DNA from 2 places in the Mesorhizobium sp. P2_H9 genome. Region 2 is predicted to be linked to the other one. Evidence: riboswitches for the same ligand, from Rfam matches in the RefSeq annotation. Region 2 holds a riboswitch; the other holds the start of a gene.
The links. Region 2 has a riboswitch for cobalamin ahead of AC1DXN_RS17400 (DUF1636 family protein). Riboswitches for the same ligand answer to the same signal wherever they lie in the genome.
Positions count from the first base shown of each region.

Region 1: another riboswitch for cobalamin. It lies ahead of AC1DXN_RS10185 (aromatic ring-hydroxylating oxygenase subunit alpha); the one in region 2 lies ahead of AC1DXN_RS17400 (DUF1636 family protein).

Region 1 is NZ_JBFUFX010000004.1:406,287-413,842, forward strand. Features, by position in the region: gene AC1DXN_RS10155 (carbohydrate ABC transporter permease) at 1-364, shown strand, start outside; gene bglA (beta-galactosidase BglA) at 369-2,033, shown strand; gene AC1DXN_RS10165 (ABC transporter ATP-binding protein) at 2,065-3,177, shown strand; gene AC1DXN_RS10170 (DUF680 domain-containing protein) at 3,260-3,496, opposite strand; gene AC1DXN_RS10175 (DUF680 domain-containing protein) at 3,566-3,805, opposite strand; gene AC1DXN_RS10180 (DUF680 domain-containing protein) at 3,870-4,079, opposite strand; cobalamin riboswitch at 4,589-4,790, shown strand; gene AC1DXN_RS10185 (aromatic ring-hydroxylating oxygenase subunit alpha) at 4,906-6,153, shown strand; gene AC1DXN_RS10190 (FAD-binding oxidoreductase) at 6,231-7,325, shown strand; gene AC1DXN_RS10195 (PqqD family protein) at 7,488-7,556, shown strand, end outside.
Region 2 is NZ_JBFUFX010000009.1:43,491-51,046, forward strand. Features, by position in the region: gene AC1DXN_RS17370 (NADH-quinone oxidoreductase subunit E) at 1-499, opposite strand, end outside; gene AC1DXN_RS17375 (NADH-quinone oxidoreductase subunit D) at 938-2,128, opposite strand; gene AC1DXN_RS17380 (NADH-quinone oxidoreductase subunit C) at 2,138-2,743, opposite strand; gene AC1DXN_RS17385 (NuoB/complex I 20 kDa subunit family protein) at 2,749-3,330, opposite strand; gene AC1DXN_RS17390 (NADH-quinone oxidoreductase subunit A) at 3,321-3,686, opposite strand; gene AC1DXN_RS17395 (winged helix-turn-helix domain-containing protein) at 4,019-5,218, shown strand; cobalamin riboswitch at 5,248-5,449, shown strand; gene AC1DXN_RS17400 (DUF1636 family protein) at 5,489-5,917, shown strand; gene cobW (cobalamin biosynthesis protein CobW) at 5,920-6,957, shown strand; gene cobN (cobaltochelatase subunit CobN) at 6,976-7,556, shown strand, end outside.

The sequences.
Region 1 (7,556 bases), on a different contig from region 2:
AAGCTACATTGCCGGCCTGCCGCGCGAAATCATGGAATCGGCGCGCATCGACGGCGCCAGCGATTTCGAGATCTTCGTCAAGATCGTCTTGCCGCTGTCGTTCCCGGTGCTGGCCTCCTTCGCCATCTTCCAGTTCCTCTGGGTATGGAACGATCTGTTGGTCGCGATGGTTTTCCTGGGTACCGAGGCGGACCAGATCGTGCTGACCGCCAAGCTCAATGCGTTGCTCGGCTCACGCGGTGGTGATTGGGAAATCCTGACGACATCGGCTTTCGTGACCATCATCGTGCCGCTGATCGTGTTCTTCTCGCTGCAGCGCTATTTCGTCCGCGGTCTGCTTGCAGGCTCGGTGAAAGGAGGCTGAGACCATGCAATCCGCTTTGAAGGCGACCTCGAAGCCCGATCTCGCCGTCGATCGCGACTGGTGGCGTGGCGCGGTGATCTACCAGATCTATCCGCGCAGCTATCAGGACTCGAACGGCGACGGCATCGGCGACCTCAAGGGCATTATAGGCAGGCTGCCCTACATTGCCTCGCTGGGCGTCGATGCCATCTGGATCTCGCCCTTCTTCAAGTCGCCGATGAAGGATTTCGGCTACGACGTGTCAGACTATTGCGACGTCGATCCGATGTTCGGCACGCTGGCCGACTTCGATGCCCTGACCGCCGAGGCGCACAGGCTCGGCCTCAAGGTGATGATCGACGAGGTGCTGTCGCATACCGCCGACAATCATCCGTGGTTCAAGGAAAGCCGCTCAAGCCGGACCAATGCGAAGGCCGACTGGTATGTCTGGGCCGACGCCAGGCCCGACGGCACACCGCCCAACAACTGGCTGTCGATCTTCGGCGGCTCGGCCTGGCAGTGGGACACCAGCCGCCAGCAATATTATCTGCACAATTTCCTGGCTGAGCAGCCCGATCTCAACTTCCACAGCCGTGCCGTCCAGGACGCGCTGCTCGAGGTCACCCGCTTCTGGCTGGAGCGCGGCGTCGACGGCTTCCGCCTCGACACCATCAACTTCTACTTCCACAGCCAGGGGCTGGAAAACAATCCGCCGCTGCCGCCGGAAGAGCGCAACGACCAGACCGCTCCTGCGGTCAACCCCTACAACTACCAGGACCATCTCTACGACAAGAGCCGGCCGGAAAATCTCGCGTTCCTCGAACGCTTCCGCGCGCTTCTCGACGAATATCCGGCAACCGCCGCGGTCGGCGAGGTCGGCGATTCGCAGCGCGGCCTGGAAGTTGTGGCGGCCTACACCGCGGGCGGGAAGCGCGTGCACATGTGCTATTCGTTCGATTTCCTGGCGCCCGAAAAGATCAGCGCGGCTAAGGTGCGCTCGGTGCTGGAATCCTTCGGCAAGGTCGCCAGTGATGGCTGGTCGTGCTGGGCTTTCTCCAATCATGACGTGATGCGCCCGGCGTCGCGCTGGGCCGCCGGCGAGGCCGACGAGACCGCCTATCTCAAGGTCATCTCGGCGCTGCTGATGTCGCTGCGCGGCTCGGTCTGCCTCTATCAGGGCGAAGAGCTCGGGCTCGGCGAAGCCGAGCTGCAATTCGAGGATCTGCAGGACCCTTACGGCATCCGCTTCTGGCCGGAGTTCAAGGGCCGCGATGGCTGCCGCACACCGATGGTGTGGGATGCCACGGCCAAGAATGCCGGCTTCTCCTCGGCAAAGCCCTGGTTGCCGGTGCCGGGAAAACACCTTTCGCAAGCGGTCAACGTGCAGCAGGGCGACGACAGCTCGCTTCTCGAGCACTACCGGCGCTTTCTGGCCTTCCGCCGTCTGCATCCGGCGCTGGCCAAGGGCGATATCGAGTTCATCGAAAGCGAGGGCGACACGGTTGCCTTCACGCGGCGCGAAGGCAACGAGCAGATCGTCTGCGTCTTCAATCTCGGCGCCGGGCTGGCCAACATCGATCTCGGCGGCCGCGCGCTGCAGCCATTACCGGGGCACGGGTTTTCAGGACAGACTGGCGCCGGCTCTATCCGTCTTGGCGGCTACGGCGCCTGGTTCGGGCGTATCGACTGAATTTGCTAGAAGAATTCACTGGGAGGAAATCATGGCCGATGTCACGCTAAGACAAGTGAAAAAATCATATGGCAATCTGCACATTCTGCACGGCATCGATCTCGACATAAAGTCGGGCGAGTTCATCGTCTTCGTCGGCCCTTCGGGTTGCGGCAAGTCGACCTTGCTGCGGTCCATCGCCGGATTGGAGGAGATCACCTCCGGCGAGCTCAAGATCGCCGGCGAGGTGGTCAACGACGTGCCGCCGTCGAAGCGGGGCATCGCCATGGTGTTCCAGTCCTACGCGCTCTACCCGCATATGACCGTCTACGACAACATGGCGTTCTCGATGAAGATCGGCAAAGAGAACAAGGCCGAGATCGACCGGCGCGTGCGCCAGGCGGCGGAAATCCTGCAGCTGACCAAATATCTCGACCGCTTGCCCAAGGCGATGTCGGGCGGCCAGCGCCAGCGCGTCGCCATCGGCCGCGCCATCGTGCGCAATCCAAAAGTGTTCCTGTTCGACGAGCCGCTGTCCAACCTTGATGCGGCACTGCGCGTCGCCACCCGCATCGAGATCGCCAAGCTCAAGGAATCGATGCCCAACACGACGATGATCTACGTCACCCACGACCAGGTCGAGGCGATGACGCTGGCCGACCGCATCGTGGTGCTCAAGGAAGGTCATATCGAGCAGGTCGGCACGCCAATGGACCTCTACAAGAAACCGGGCAATCTGTTCGTTGCCCAGTTCATCGGCTCGCCGGCCATGAACATCTTGCCGGCGACGATCGAAACAACCGGCAATTCGACTGTCGTCAGCCATGTCGGCGGCCGCAAGGCGACGGTGCCAATCACCACGCCGGCTTCAGCGAAAGGCACCGCGGTAAGCTTCGGCGTGCGACCGGAGGATCTGGTGGTCTCCACCGGCGCCGATTATCTTTTCGAGGGCAAGGTGGACTATGTCGAACAACTCGGCGAGGTTCAGCTCATCTATGTCGACATCGGCCGCGCCGACCTGCCGCTGGTGACCAAGCTGCCCGGCAATGTCGAGGTCAAGCGCGGGGCGACGCTGCGGCTGAGCGCGGATGGCGGTGACCTGCATATCTTCGACGCCGACGGACATTCCTTCGCTCTCCATAAGGCGGAAGCCAAGGCAGCCTGAGGCCGGCACATCGGATCGGATCGACACAAAAAAGAGCGGCGGGCCAGGCCCGCCGCTCTTTTTTGGACATCGACTTCGGCTTTTAGCGGCCGAAGAGGTTCCGGTCGCTGCCCTGAGGGGCCGACTTCTGGACGTCACCCGACGAGTTCAGCAGCTTGTAGACCGGCGAGCCGGTGTTGCGGACCGAAGACGTCTTTGTGTTGTCGACGTTGACGGTCGCTAGCTTGTTGATGTCAGTACCACCAACGTTGTCATTGGCGGCGTAAGCGGTGCCCGCGGCAATCAAAAGAGCGGCGGTAGCGAGAACAAACTTTTTCATTTCTAGTACTCCTGAATTTTTCATGTTGCGGCGAACGGCGGACTATCCCGCCGCTCTGCTGGGATGAGCTTAACGGTTGCCGAAGAGGTCGCCGCCGCTGCTCTGGGAAGCAGACTTCTGGACGTCTTCCGACGAGTTGAGCAGCTTGTAGACCGGCGAGCTGGCGTTGTGCACGGACGAGGTGTGCGTGCTGTCGACGTTGGCCGTCGCCTGCTTGTTGATGTCGTAGCCGCCGACGTTGTCGTTGCCGGCGTAGGCGGTGCCGGCTGCAATCAAAAGAGCGGCGGCAGTGAGAACAATCTTTTTCATTTCTGGTACTCCTGAATTTCCGGCCGAGCGGCGGACAAATCCCGCCGCTCGGCTGGGGGTGAGCTTAGCGGTTGCCGAAGTGGCCACGGTCGCTACCTTGAGCGACAGGCTTCTGAGCAGCCGGCTCCGACTTCACGATGGAAGCCGTGTGCGTGCTGTCGACGGCAATAGCTGCCTGATTGGCACCGTCAGAACCAAAGTGGTCGCTACCATTGGCGAAGGCGCTGCCGGTGATGGCCAGAACGGCGACGGCAGTGAGAACAATCTTTTTCATTTTTAGTACTCCAGTATCTTAGTTCATCAGTCCGTCTAGCGGCGTGTCTTGGAAGGAAATTCGCGTCGTTCGGACAGCCCCGATGTGGGTGAGGCCAGCACCTGTTTCCAATCACGAAGTTGTTCCGCGTGGACCATGGCTCTGCACCTTGAAATTGTACCAGAGCCTCCTACACTTTCTATTTTAGTGAATAGTTTCAATTCGTTATGCTGTGCCACCCGTGAGCCAGCTGACGAATTGGCAAACCAGCGTTCACACCGTCCTGCACGCTCTGTCAACAGAAACGAACCGTTCGGTTCGATTTTAGAAACTGCTAATAGTCACTTTTCGAAACTGTTAACTGTTCTTAGCCCCGCCGCAGGTCGAATCCGACGCACGAAGCGGGCGGGTCGCGGCCGGTGAAAAGGCTGGGTTCGCGTCACAAATCCTGGCCGGTGCATTTCGCCTATGGTGTCGCGCCGCATGGATGCGATGTCGCTTTCATGCCGATGGCGCGGCCGTTGTCGTGATTAGATGATGGCATCTCAGGTGCCGCTTCGTGACGATGAAGCGGAGAATTGGGAAGCCGGTCAAAACCCGGCGCTGCCCCCGCAACGGTGGTGGAGTTCAAGTCGCAACGGGAGACCACTGGGCCACAAGCCTGGGAAGGTGTCGCGACCGTCCGCAAGGACACTCCAGAGCCCGGAAACCAGCCCGAGATATCTAGACTCGACTGATCGCGGTGGGCGGTCAAGAGGTGGATGGTGCATGCCGGCCCTGTCGCCGGATTGCGACCGGTCTTTCCTCCATCACCACCAAGTTCAGTCCTTGAAGATGAGGACAGGACATGGATGCGCGCAACGACATGCTGAGGCTCTTGCACAGCCGCAGGGACGGCTACTCGCTCGAGCAGCCCTTCTACACCGATCCCGACTATTTCAAGCTCGACATGGAGCTGATCTGGTACCGCGACTGGCTGTTCATCGGTCATGATTGCGAATTGCCGAAGCCGGGCAGCTACATCACCGCCCAGGTCGGCGACTATCCGGTGGTGCTGGTCCGCGACCAGCAAGGCAAGATCAACGCGTTTCACAACTCCTGCCGCCATCGCGGCAGCCGCGTCTGCAACGCAGAGAAAGGCACGGCGGCCAAGCTCGTCTGCCCCTATCACCAGTGGACCTACGAACTGGACGGCAGGCTGCTGTTCGCACGGCAGATGGCCGATGGTTTCGACAAGAGCCAGTTCAGCCTGAAGCCGGTGGCGTGCGAAAGTGTCGGCGGCTACATCTTCATCTGCCTGGCCAGGGAGCCGGCGGACTTCGCGCCTATGCGCGCCATGGTCGAGCCCTATCTGTTGCCGCACCGTCTGCGCGAGGCAAAGGTCGCCTTCGAATCGACCATCGTCGAGAAGGGCAACTGGAAGCTGGTCTGGGAGAACAACCGCGAGTGCTATCACTGCGCCGGCAACCATCCGGAACTGTGCAAGACTTTCCCGGAAGCGCCGACCGTGACCGGTGTGCAGGGTGCCGACAGCGACCCGGAAATGCTGGCGCACTGGGCGAAATGCGAGGCGGCGGGCCTGCCGAGCAAGTTCCGCATCGATACCGCCGGACAGTTTCGCGCCACCCGCGCGCCGCTGCTGCGCGATGCCGTCAGCTATACGATGAACGGCAAGCGCGCGGTGAAGAAGAACCTTTCCGACAGCGTTTCGGCCGACCGCATCGGCACCTTGATGCACTACCACTACCCGACGACCTGGAACCACATCCTCATCGACCACGCCGTTACCTTCCGCGTGCTGCCGATCAGCGCCACGGAGACGGCGGTGACGACGAAATGGCTGGTCCACAAGGATGCGGTCGAAGGCGTCGACTATGACCTTGCCGAACTCACCCATGTCTGGACCGAGACCAACGATCAGGACCGGCGCATCGTCGAGGAGAACGCCTTCGGCATCCTGTCGCCGGCCTATGAGCCCGGCCCCTATTCGGAGTTGCATGAAGGCGGCGTGATCCAGTTCGTCGACTGGTATGCCCGCTTCATCGAGCCGCGCCTTGCCGAGGGCGGCCGGCCCGCGCTGCGCAGCGTCGCCTAGCACATGGCGCCCAAAAGTGTTGAGCGGTTTTGGAGTAACGCCATGTGCAGCATGAAAAGGTCGGAAGGATGAATGCGATGACGGACCTTGGCCTCTACCGCCATCTCGACGAGATGGCGCCCTGGAACGACAGGCTGCAGGTGTTGGAAGTGATCGGCGTCAGCGACGAGGCGCCGGAGGTGAAGACCTTCACCTTCCGCTCCGACAATCAGACCTGGTTTCGCTATAAGCCGGGGCAATTCGTGACGCTGGAACTGCCGACCACTGAGGGCCCGCTGATGCGGACCTACACGCTGTCGTCCTCACCGTCGCGGCCGTTCTCGATTGCGGTGACGGTGAAAGCCCAGGCCGGCAGCGTCGGCACGCGCTGGATGTTCGACAATTTGAAGCCCGGCGTTCACGTGAAGGCCTATGGACCGGCAGGCGACTTTTCGCTGCACAGCCACCCCGCGGCCAAATATCTGTTCATTTCGGCCGGCTCCGGTGTGACGCCGATGATGTCGATGCTGCGCTGGCTGAACGACTGCGCGCCGTGGACCGATGTCGGCTTCGTCAACTGCGCGCGGCGCCCGGAAGAGATCATCTTCCGCAAGGAACTCGAACTGCTGGGAAGCCGCATGCCGGGCCTGTCGCTCGGCTTCATGATCGAGGAGCGGTCGAGCCGCGAAGGCTGGTTCGGGCATATGGGGCGGATCGACGCGATCCGGCTGCCGCTGCTGGCGCCGGACTTCCGCGAGCGCGAAATCTTCTGCTGCGGCCCGGACCCGTTCATGCGCGCGGTGCGGCAGATGCTGGAGGCCTCCGGCTTCGACATGGCCTATTACCACCAGGAGAGTTTTGCGGCTCCCGCTGTGGAAGAAGTCCCGGCTCCGTTCACATCGCCGGCTGGGATCGAAGTGCCTGCCGACACTGTTACGCCGGTTCGCTTCTCGCTTTCGGATGTCGACGCCGAATGCGTTGCCGGCCAGACCGTGCTGCAGACGGCGCGCGCTTCGGGTGTGAGAATCCCTGCAGCGTGCGAGTTCGGCCTGTGCGGAACCTGCAAGGTGAAGAAGGTTTCAGGCGAGGTCGAGATGAGCCACAATGGCGGCATTCTCGATCACGAGATCGATGACGGCTTTATCCTTGCCTGTTGCTCGCGGCCGCTGTCGGCGCTCGAGATCGAGGCCTGACAGGACCGCGGATTGGCCGCTTGCCTTTGCGTATCAGCCTGGCCCTGGCCGGCGCTCTGTCTTGCCAAAGAACGGCCAAGTGGCTAGACGCTTTTCCAGGGCAAGGCGAACCGCAGCGACCGGTGATCGCTTTCGGGGGCAGCCTGGTGTGGGGACGTTTTGATGGAGCAATTGGTCTACGCGGTCGCGAGCAAGGACATCGTTTTCGAGTCCTTTGACGGCGAAGCCGTA
Region 2 (7,556 bases):
CGGCAAGACGTTCCGGCGTCAGGTCTTCAAAGGTGTCCTTGAAGATCATCACCATCGGTGCGTTGACGCAGGCGCCGAGGCACTCGACCTCTTCCCACGACAGCGTACCCTTGTCGTTGGTGTGGAACTGGTCGTGATGGATTTTCGACCGGCACACATCCATCAGCGCTTCCGAACCGCGCAGCATGCAAGGCGTGGTGCCGCAGACCTGGATATGGGCACGGGTGCCGACCGGGTTCAGCTGGTACTGCGTGTAAAAGGTCGCGACTTCGAGCCCTCGGATATAGGGCATGCCGAGCATATCGGAGATCGTCTCGATCGCCGCCTTGGTCACCCAGCCTTCCTGGTCCTGCGCCAGCATCAGCAAGGGGATGATCGCGGATTGCTCGCGGCCCTTGGGGTATTTCTTGATCCATTGCTTGGCCGCTGCCGCGTTCGCCCGGTTGAAGGCGAAGGAGGCTGGCTGGACGCTGGCTTCTGCGAGACGGCGGACTGACATTGCGATTTCGCTTCTTGTGTTTCTACTGGGTAGAGATGTAGGCGCGATAGCAATCCTCGGATCGCCCAACCACACATACGAACTCTTCATTTCCACGCTTCAGGCGGACGTACTCGTCGTAACGGTCATTCCACCAAGTTACTCGTCCACAATCACGGGGCCGAGCCAAGCTCGGTACCTCTGCGACAAAGGTTCTCTCGCTCTTGCTACAGGGTTGACCGCGCGGTGGACCGAGTACAAAAATTCCGGAATCCAGAAGCACATCGCCACCGAATTCGCGCACTGCGAGCAGATCGCCTTCCGCTACCAGCTTGAACCCCTCCTTAAGAAGGTCGGCCGACGACAGACCATCGTCGGATCCAGCAAGGGACGCTTCAGCGGAAGCGGCAAGGCAAACCGCCGCTAGAAACGCTTTGGATGGCCGGGCAGCTCCCATCATCACCGATCCACCTCACCAAAAACGATGTCGAGGGAACCGAGAACGGCGGTGACGTCGGCCAGCATGTGGCCGCGGCACAGAAAGTCCATGGCTTGCAAATGCGCGAAACCGGGCGCGCGCAACTTGCAGCGATAGGGCTTGTTGGAGCCGTCGGAGACCAGGTAAACGCCGAATTCGCCTTTCGGCGCCTCGACGGCTGCATAGACCTCGCCCGCCGGCACCCGGTAGCCCTCGGTGTAGAGCTTGAAGTGATGGATCAGCGCTTCCATCGAGCGCTTCATCGCCTGGCGCTTCGGCGGCACCACCTTGCCGTCGAGGTTCGACACCGGGCCGGTGAGTTCCTTGCCGAGCAAAAGGTCGACGCACTGGCGCATAATCTTCGCCGACTGGCGCATCTCTTCCATGCGCACCAGATAGCGGTCGTAGCAGTCGCCGTTCTTGCCGATCGGGATGTCGAAATCCATCTCCGAATAGCATTCATAGGGCTGCGACTTGCGCAGATCCCAGGCAGCGCCAGAGCCGCGCACCATGACGCCGGAAAAACCCCAGGCCCAGGCATCGGCCAGCGACACCGTGCCGATATCGACATTGCGCTGCTTGAAGATGCGGTTGCTGGTCAGCAGCGCGTCGAGATCGTCAAGCGACTTCAGGAACGGGTCGATCCACTTGCCGATGTCCTCGACCAGCTTTTGCGGCAGGTCCTGATGCACGCCGCCTGGCCGGAAATAGGCCGCATGCATGCGCGAACCCGAGGCCCGCTCATAAAACACCATCAGCTTTTCGCGTTCGACGAAACCCCACAGCGGCGGCGTCAGCGCACCGATGTCCAGCGCCTGCGTCGTCACATTGAGGATGTGCGACATGATGCGGCCGATTTCGCAGTAGAGCACGCGGATCAGCTGGCCGCGCTTCGGCACGTCGATGCCGAGCAGACGCTCGGTGGCCAGCGCAAAGGCATGCTCCTGGTTCATCGGCGCGCAATAGTCGAGCCGGTCGAGATAGGGCACCGCCTGCAAATAGGTCTTGTGCTCGATCAGCTTTTCGGTGCCGCGATGCAACAGCCCGATATGCGGATCGACGCGATCGACGACTTCGCCGTCCAACTCGAGAACCAAGCGCAAAACACCATGCGCCGCAGGGTGTTGAGGTCCAAAGTTGATGTTAAAATTGCGGACGGAGGTTTCAGCCATGCTGGCGTCTCAATTCGTCTTGGCTTTTTCATCGCCCGGCAGGACGTAGTCCGTCCCTTCCCATGGCGAGAGAAAATCGAAATTACGGAATTCCTGCTTCAATTCCACCGGCTCGTAGATGACGCGCTTGGCCTCGTCGTCGTAGCGCACCTCGACAAAACCGGTCAGCGGGAAATCCTTGCGCAGCGGATGGCCCTCGAAACCGTAGTCGGTCAGGATGCGGCGCAAATCGGGATGGCCGGAGAACAAAACGCCGTAGAGATCGTAGGTCTCGCGCTCGAACCAGTCGGCGCCGGGGAAAACGCCGGTGAGCGACGGCACCAAGGTTTCCTCGTCGGCCTGAACTTTCAAGCGGATGCGCACATTCTGCTTCGGCGACAGGAGGTGATAGACGACATCGAAGCGCTTGGCCCGCGACGGATAGTCGGCGCCGCAGACATCGATGATCGAGATGAACTGGCAGCGCGGATCGTCGCGCAGGAAGGTCACCACCTCGATCAGATCGCCCGGCTCGACAGCAACAGTGAGTTCGCCATAGGCAAACACCGCTTCGCCGATCCGGCCGGTCAGCTTTTCAGTCAGATAGATCGACAGTTCGCTCAGGGATGCACTCATTGGGCTTACCGTTCGATCGTGCCGGTGCGGCGGATCTTCTTCTGCAGGAGAAGAATGCCGTAAAGCAGCGCTTCCGCGCTTGGCGGGCAGCCGGGCACGTAGATGTCGACCGGCACGACGCGGTCGCAGCCGCGCACCACCGAATAGGAATAGTGATAGTAGCCGCCGCCATTGGCGCAGGAGCCCATCGAGATGACGTAGCGCGGCTCCGGCATCTGGTCGTAGACCTTGCGCAGCGCAGGCGCCATTTTGTTGGTCAGCGTGCCGGCGACGATCATGATGTCGGACTGGCGCGGCGACGCGCGCGGCGCAACCCCGAACCGCTCCGAGTCGTAGCGCGGCATCGAGGTGTGGATCATCTCGACTGCGCAGCAGGCGAGGCCGAAGGTCATGAACATCAGCGAACCGCTGCGCGCCCAGGTGATCAGCGCTTCGGTCGAGGTGACGAGAAAGCCCTTGTCGGCCAGCTCGTTGTTGATTTCGAGGAAGAACGGATCGTCAGACCCCACCGGCCGGCCGGTGTTGGGATCGATCAGGCCTTTGGGCTTCGGCGCGACGAGCGTGCCGGAACTGTCGCTCAATCCCATTCCAGCGCTCCTTTTTTCCATTCATAGGCAAAGCCGATGGTCAGCACCGCCAAAAACACCATCATCGACCAGAAGCCCAGCATGCCGATCTTCGAGAACGACACCGCCCACGGAAACAGGAACGCCACTTCCAGATCGAAGATGATGAACAGGATCGACACCAGATAGAAGCGGATGTCGAACTTCATGCGGGCATCGTCGAACGAGTTGAAGCCGCACTCATAGGCGGAAAGCTTTTCCGGGTCGGGGCTGCGGTAGGCCACCAGGAACGGCGCCACAAGCAGCGCCAGGCCGACGACCAGAGCCACGCCGATGAACAGGACGATGGGCAGGTACGAACTCAAAAGTGCGGTCATGCAGCAGCTTCCCGTTGGCGGCCAATCCACTCTGATTACAGCAACGAACCTCAATGCGGAAGCGTGACAGTTTAACCGCTGAACCGTTTTAAGTGCCTATGCTGCAACGCGGCGAGGGTTAGCGCAGCGCTTTCGGCGAAGCAAGTCAAACCTTATTCAAAAGACGGTGCTGGATGGCACTTCGAGAGAAACTGGTCCGTTCCGCTCCTGTTTGATTTCCTTCACTTTTTACTCCACTTTTCTCTCCTGACATGGATCCCGCCAAAACCCTGCTAGCATGACCCGGAATCACCGGCTCCATTTGCTCGAAAATCATCAGAGTCTCGTCTCCCATGAAGGAAAAGATCTCGCTTGCCATGGCTCGCCGCATCGCGCTTGCGGCCCAGGGTTTCAATGATACCCGCCCCACCGGCACGCCTGACCGCCGGCACTTCGCCCGCGTGCTTTCCCGCACCGGGCTGCTGCAGATCGATTCCGTCAGCGCCGTGGTGCGCGCTCACTATATGCCGCTCTATTCGCGCCTTGGCCCCTACCCGCTCGCTTTGCTCGACAACGCCGCCGTGACGCGCAAGCGCACGGTCTTCGAATATTGGGCCCACGAAGCCTCCTTCCTGCCGGTCGAAACATACCCGCTGATGCGCTGGCGCATGCAGCGGGCCGAGCGCGGCGACGAGATGTATCTGGGCCTGGCAAAATGGGGCCGCGAACACGCGGCCTATATCGAAGAGATCTATCGAGAGGTCGTGTCGCGCGGCCCGATCGCCGCCTCCGCCCTCGAAGGCCAGAAAGGCTCGGGCGGCTGGTGGGGCTGGAGCCACGCCAAGCATGCCTTCGAATGGCTGTTCTGGGCCGGCCGCATCACCACGGCGCACCGACGCGGCTTCGAACGCTTCTACGACCTGCCGGAGCGCGTCCTGCCGCAGGCGATCCTCGATCTGCCGGTGCCCGCCCCGGAGGACGCGCATCGCGAATTGCTGCGCATCTCCGCCCGCGCCCACGGCATCGCGACAGCAAGCCACCTGCGCGACTATTTCCGCCTGTCGCCGGCCGACATGAAGGGACGGCTGGAGGAACTGGTTGAAGCAGGCGAGTTGCTGCCGGTGCGGGTCGCGGGCTGGGACAAGCCGGCTTACCTTCACAAAGGCGCACGCTTGCCGCGAAAAATCGAGGCCCGTGCCTTGCTGGCGCCCTTCGATCCGGTCGTCTTCGAACGCTCGCGCAGTGAGCGGCTGTTCGATTTTCACTACCGCATCGAGATCTACACGCCGGCCGAGAAGCGACAGTACGGCTATTACGTGCTGCCGTTCCTGCTTGGCGACAGGATCGTCGCCCGCGTCGACCTCAAGGCCGACCGACCGGCAAGCGTGCTGCGCGTCCACGCGTCTTACGCCGAGCCCGGCGCCCCGCCTGAAACCGCAGCAGAACTGTTCGAGGAGTTGAAGCTGATGCAAAGCTGGCTCGGTCTCGAACGTATCGAAGTGACGCCTGCAGGCGACCTCGGACAGCCGCTTGCCGACATCGCCGCGTCGTAGACGTGCGTTGACACGCCTGCATACACAAGCCTAAATCCGATCCAGACGGTCCCCTGCCCGCAACGGCAGGGGCCAAGAGGGAATGCGGTGCGGGACAAAATCCCAAATCCGCGGCTGTCCCCGCAACTGTAAGCGAAGAGCCTGGGCCGAAAACCACTGGGTAACACCGGGAAGGCAGCACCAAGGCGATGACCCGCGAGCCAGGAGACCTGCCGTCTAGGACATAAAGTATCCGATCGCCTGGCGGGTTTTCCGGGCAAGGAGCCTGATTTGGAACGCGACAGCAGTTTTTCGGCTGAGACAGCGGACGCTTTGTCCGGCGACAGCGATGCCTTGACCGGCGTCACCGTCATCGTGTGCGCCTCCTGTCGCGACGAGACCGGCTCCGACGCCCATCCCCGCGCCGGCGAACTGCTGGCCGAAGACACGCGCCGCGCCGCCTCCGACGAAAACATCCGCATCCGAACCGTCGAATGCCTCGGCAACTGCAAGCGCCGCCTCAGCGCCGCGATCCTGCGCGACGGCTGCTGGAGCTATGTTTTTGGCGATCTGACCGCGAGCAGCGGCGCCGATCTCGTCACCGGCGCCAAACTCTTCGCCACCTCGACCGACGGCCTCATTCCGTGGCGCGGCCGGCCCGAATCCCTCAAGCGCGGCCTCGTTGCCCGCATCCCTCCCCTCGACATGCTGAAGGACTAACCATGACCGCCAACCTCTCCCGCGTTCCCTGCACCGTCGTCACCGGCTTCCTCGGCGCCGGCAAGACGACGCTGGTCCGCCATCTCCTGGAAAACGCCGGCGGCAAACGCATTGCCATCATCGTCAACGAGTTCGGCGACATCGGCATCGACGGCGAAATCCTCAAAGGCTGCGGCATCGACACCTGCCCCGAGGAAAACATCGTCGAACTCGCCAATGGCTGCATCTGCTGCACCGTCGCCGACGATTTTGTGCCCGCACTCGACCAGATCCTCGCGCTGACGCCGAGGGTCGACCACATTCTGATCGAGACGTCCGGCCTCGCGCTGCCCAAGCCGCTGGTCCAGGCTTTCCAGTGGCCGTCAGTGAAGAGCCGGGTGACTGTCGACGGCGTCATCGCCGTGGTCGACGGGCCGGCGCTGGCCGAGGGCCGCGTCGCCAACGACATGGACGCCCTTCAGGCGCAGCGCGCCAAGGACGAGACGCTGGACCATGACGATCCGGTCGAGGAAGTGTTCGAAGACCAGATCGCCTGCGCCGACCTGATCATCTTGTCGAAGAGCGACCTGATGGACGCCGCCGGCTCGGCCCGCGCCAACGCCATCATCAACGAACATTCCGCCCGCGCCGTAAGAATCGTGCCGACGTCGCATGGCAAGGTTGATCCCTCCGTGCTGCTCGGCCTCGGTCTCGCCGTCGAGGACGACATCGAAAACCGCAAGTCGCATCATGACGGCGCCTTCGACCACGAACATGACGACTTCGACACGTTCATTGTCGACATTGCCTCGATCGCCAGTCCCGACGAGCTGGCAAAGCGCGTCGCCACTGCCGCAGAAGAAGAAAACGTGCTGCGCGTAAAAGGCTTCGTCGATGTCGGTGGCAAGCCGATGCGGCTCTTGCTGCAGGCAGTCGGTCCGCGCGTCAACCATTATTACGACCGCGCCTGGACTGCTGCCGATGACCGTCGCTCGCGCCTCGTCGTCATCGGCCTGAAGGGGCTGAACCGCCCGGCAATCGAGCGTATACTCGCCGGCTGATCCCAGGCACGAGCCGCGATGCACATCCTCACCACCACATCCGCCTCGCTCGACGATCTCGCCGAGCCTGTCGATCTCCGGCAGACGCCGGCGGATATCGTGGCGCTGTCCTTCACCGACAGCGATCTCGCCGGGCTGGCGGCGGCATGGAAATTAGATGCTGAACGCCTGCCGTCGATGCGGCTCGCGGCACTGCGCGATCTGCGCCATCCGATGTCCGTCGATCTGTGGGTCGACAGCGTCGCCCAACACGCCAAGGTCATTCTCGTCCGTATCCTCGGCGGCTACCACTGGTGGCGCTATGGCTGCGACCAGTTGGCCGCGACCGCCCGCGCCCGCGGCATCAAACTGGCGCTGCTGCCGGGCGAAAGCCACGACGAAGATCTCAGGCTGATCGAAGCCTCGACGCTGCCGCGCGAGGAGCTCGATGCATTGCTGGGCTATTTCCGCGAGGGCGGCCCTGCGAATATGAGCGCGCTGGTGCAGCGGTTGGCGCGGCTGGCTGGGCAAGATACGGCGGTCGCCGAGCCGGTCGCAGTTCCGAAGGCAGGCTACTATGAGCCCGAACGCGGTGCAGTCCCCCTCCCCCTTGAGGGGAG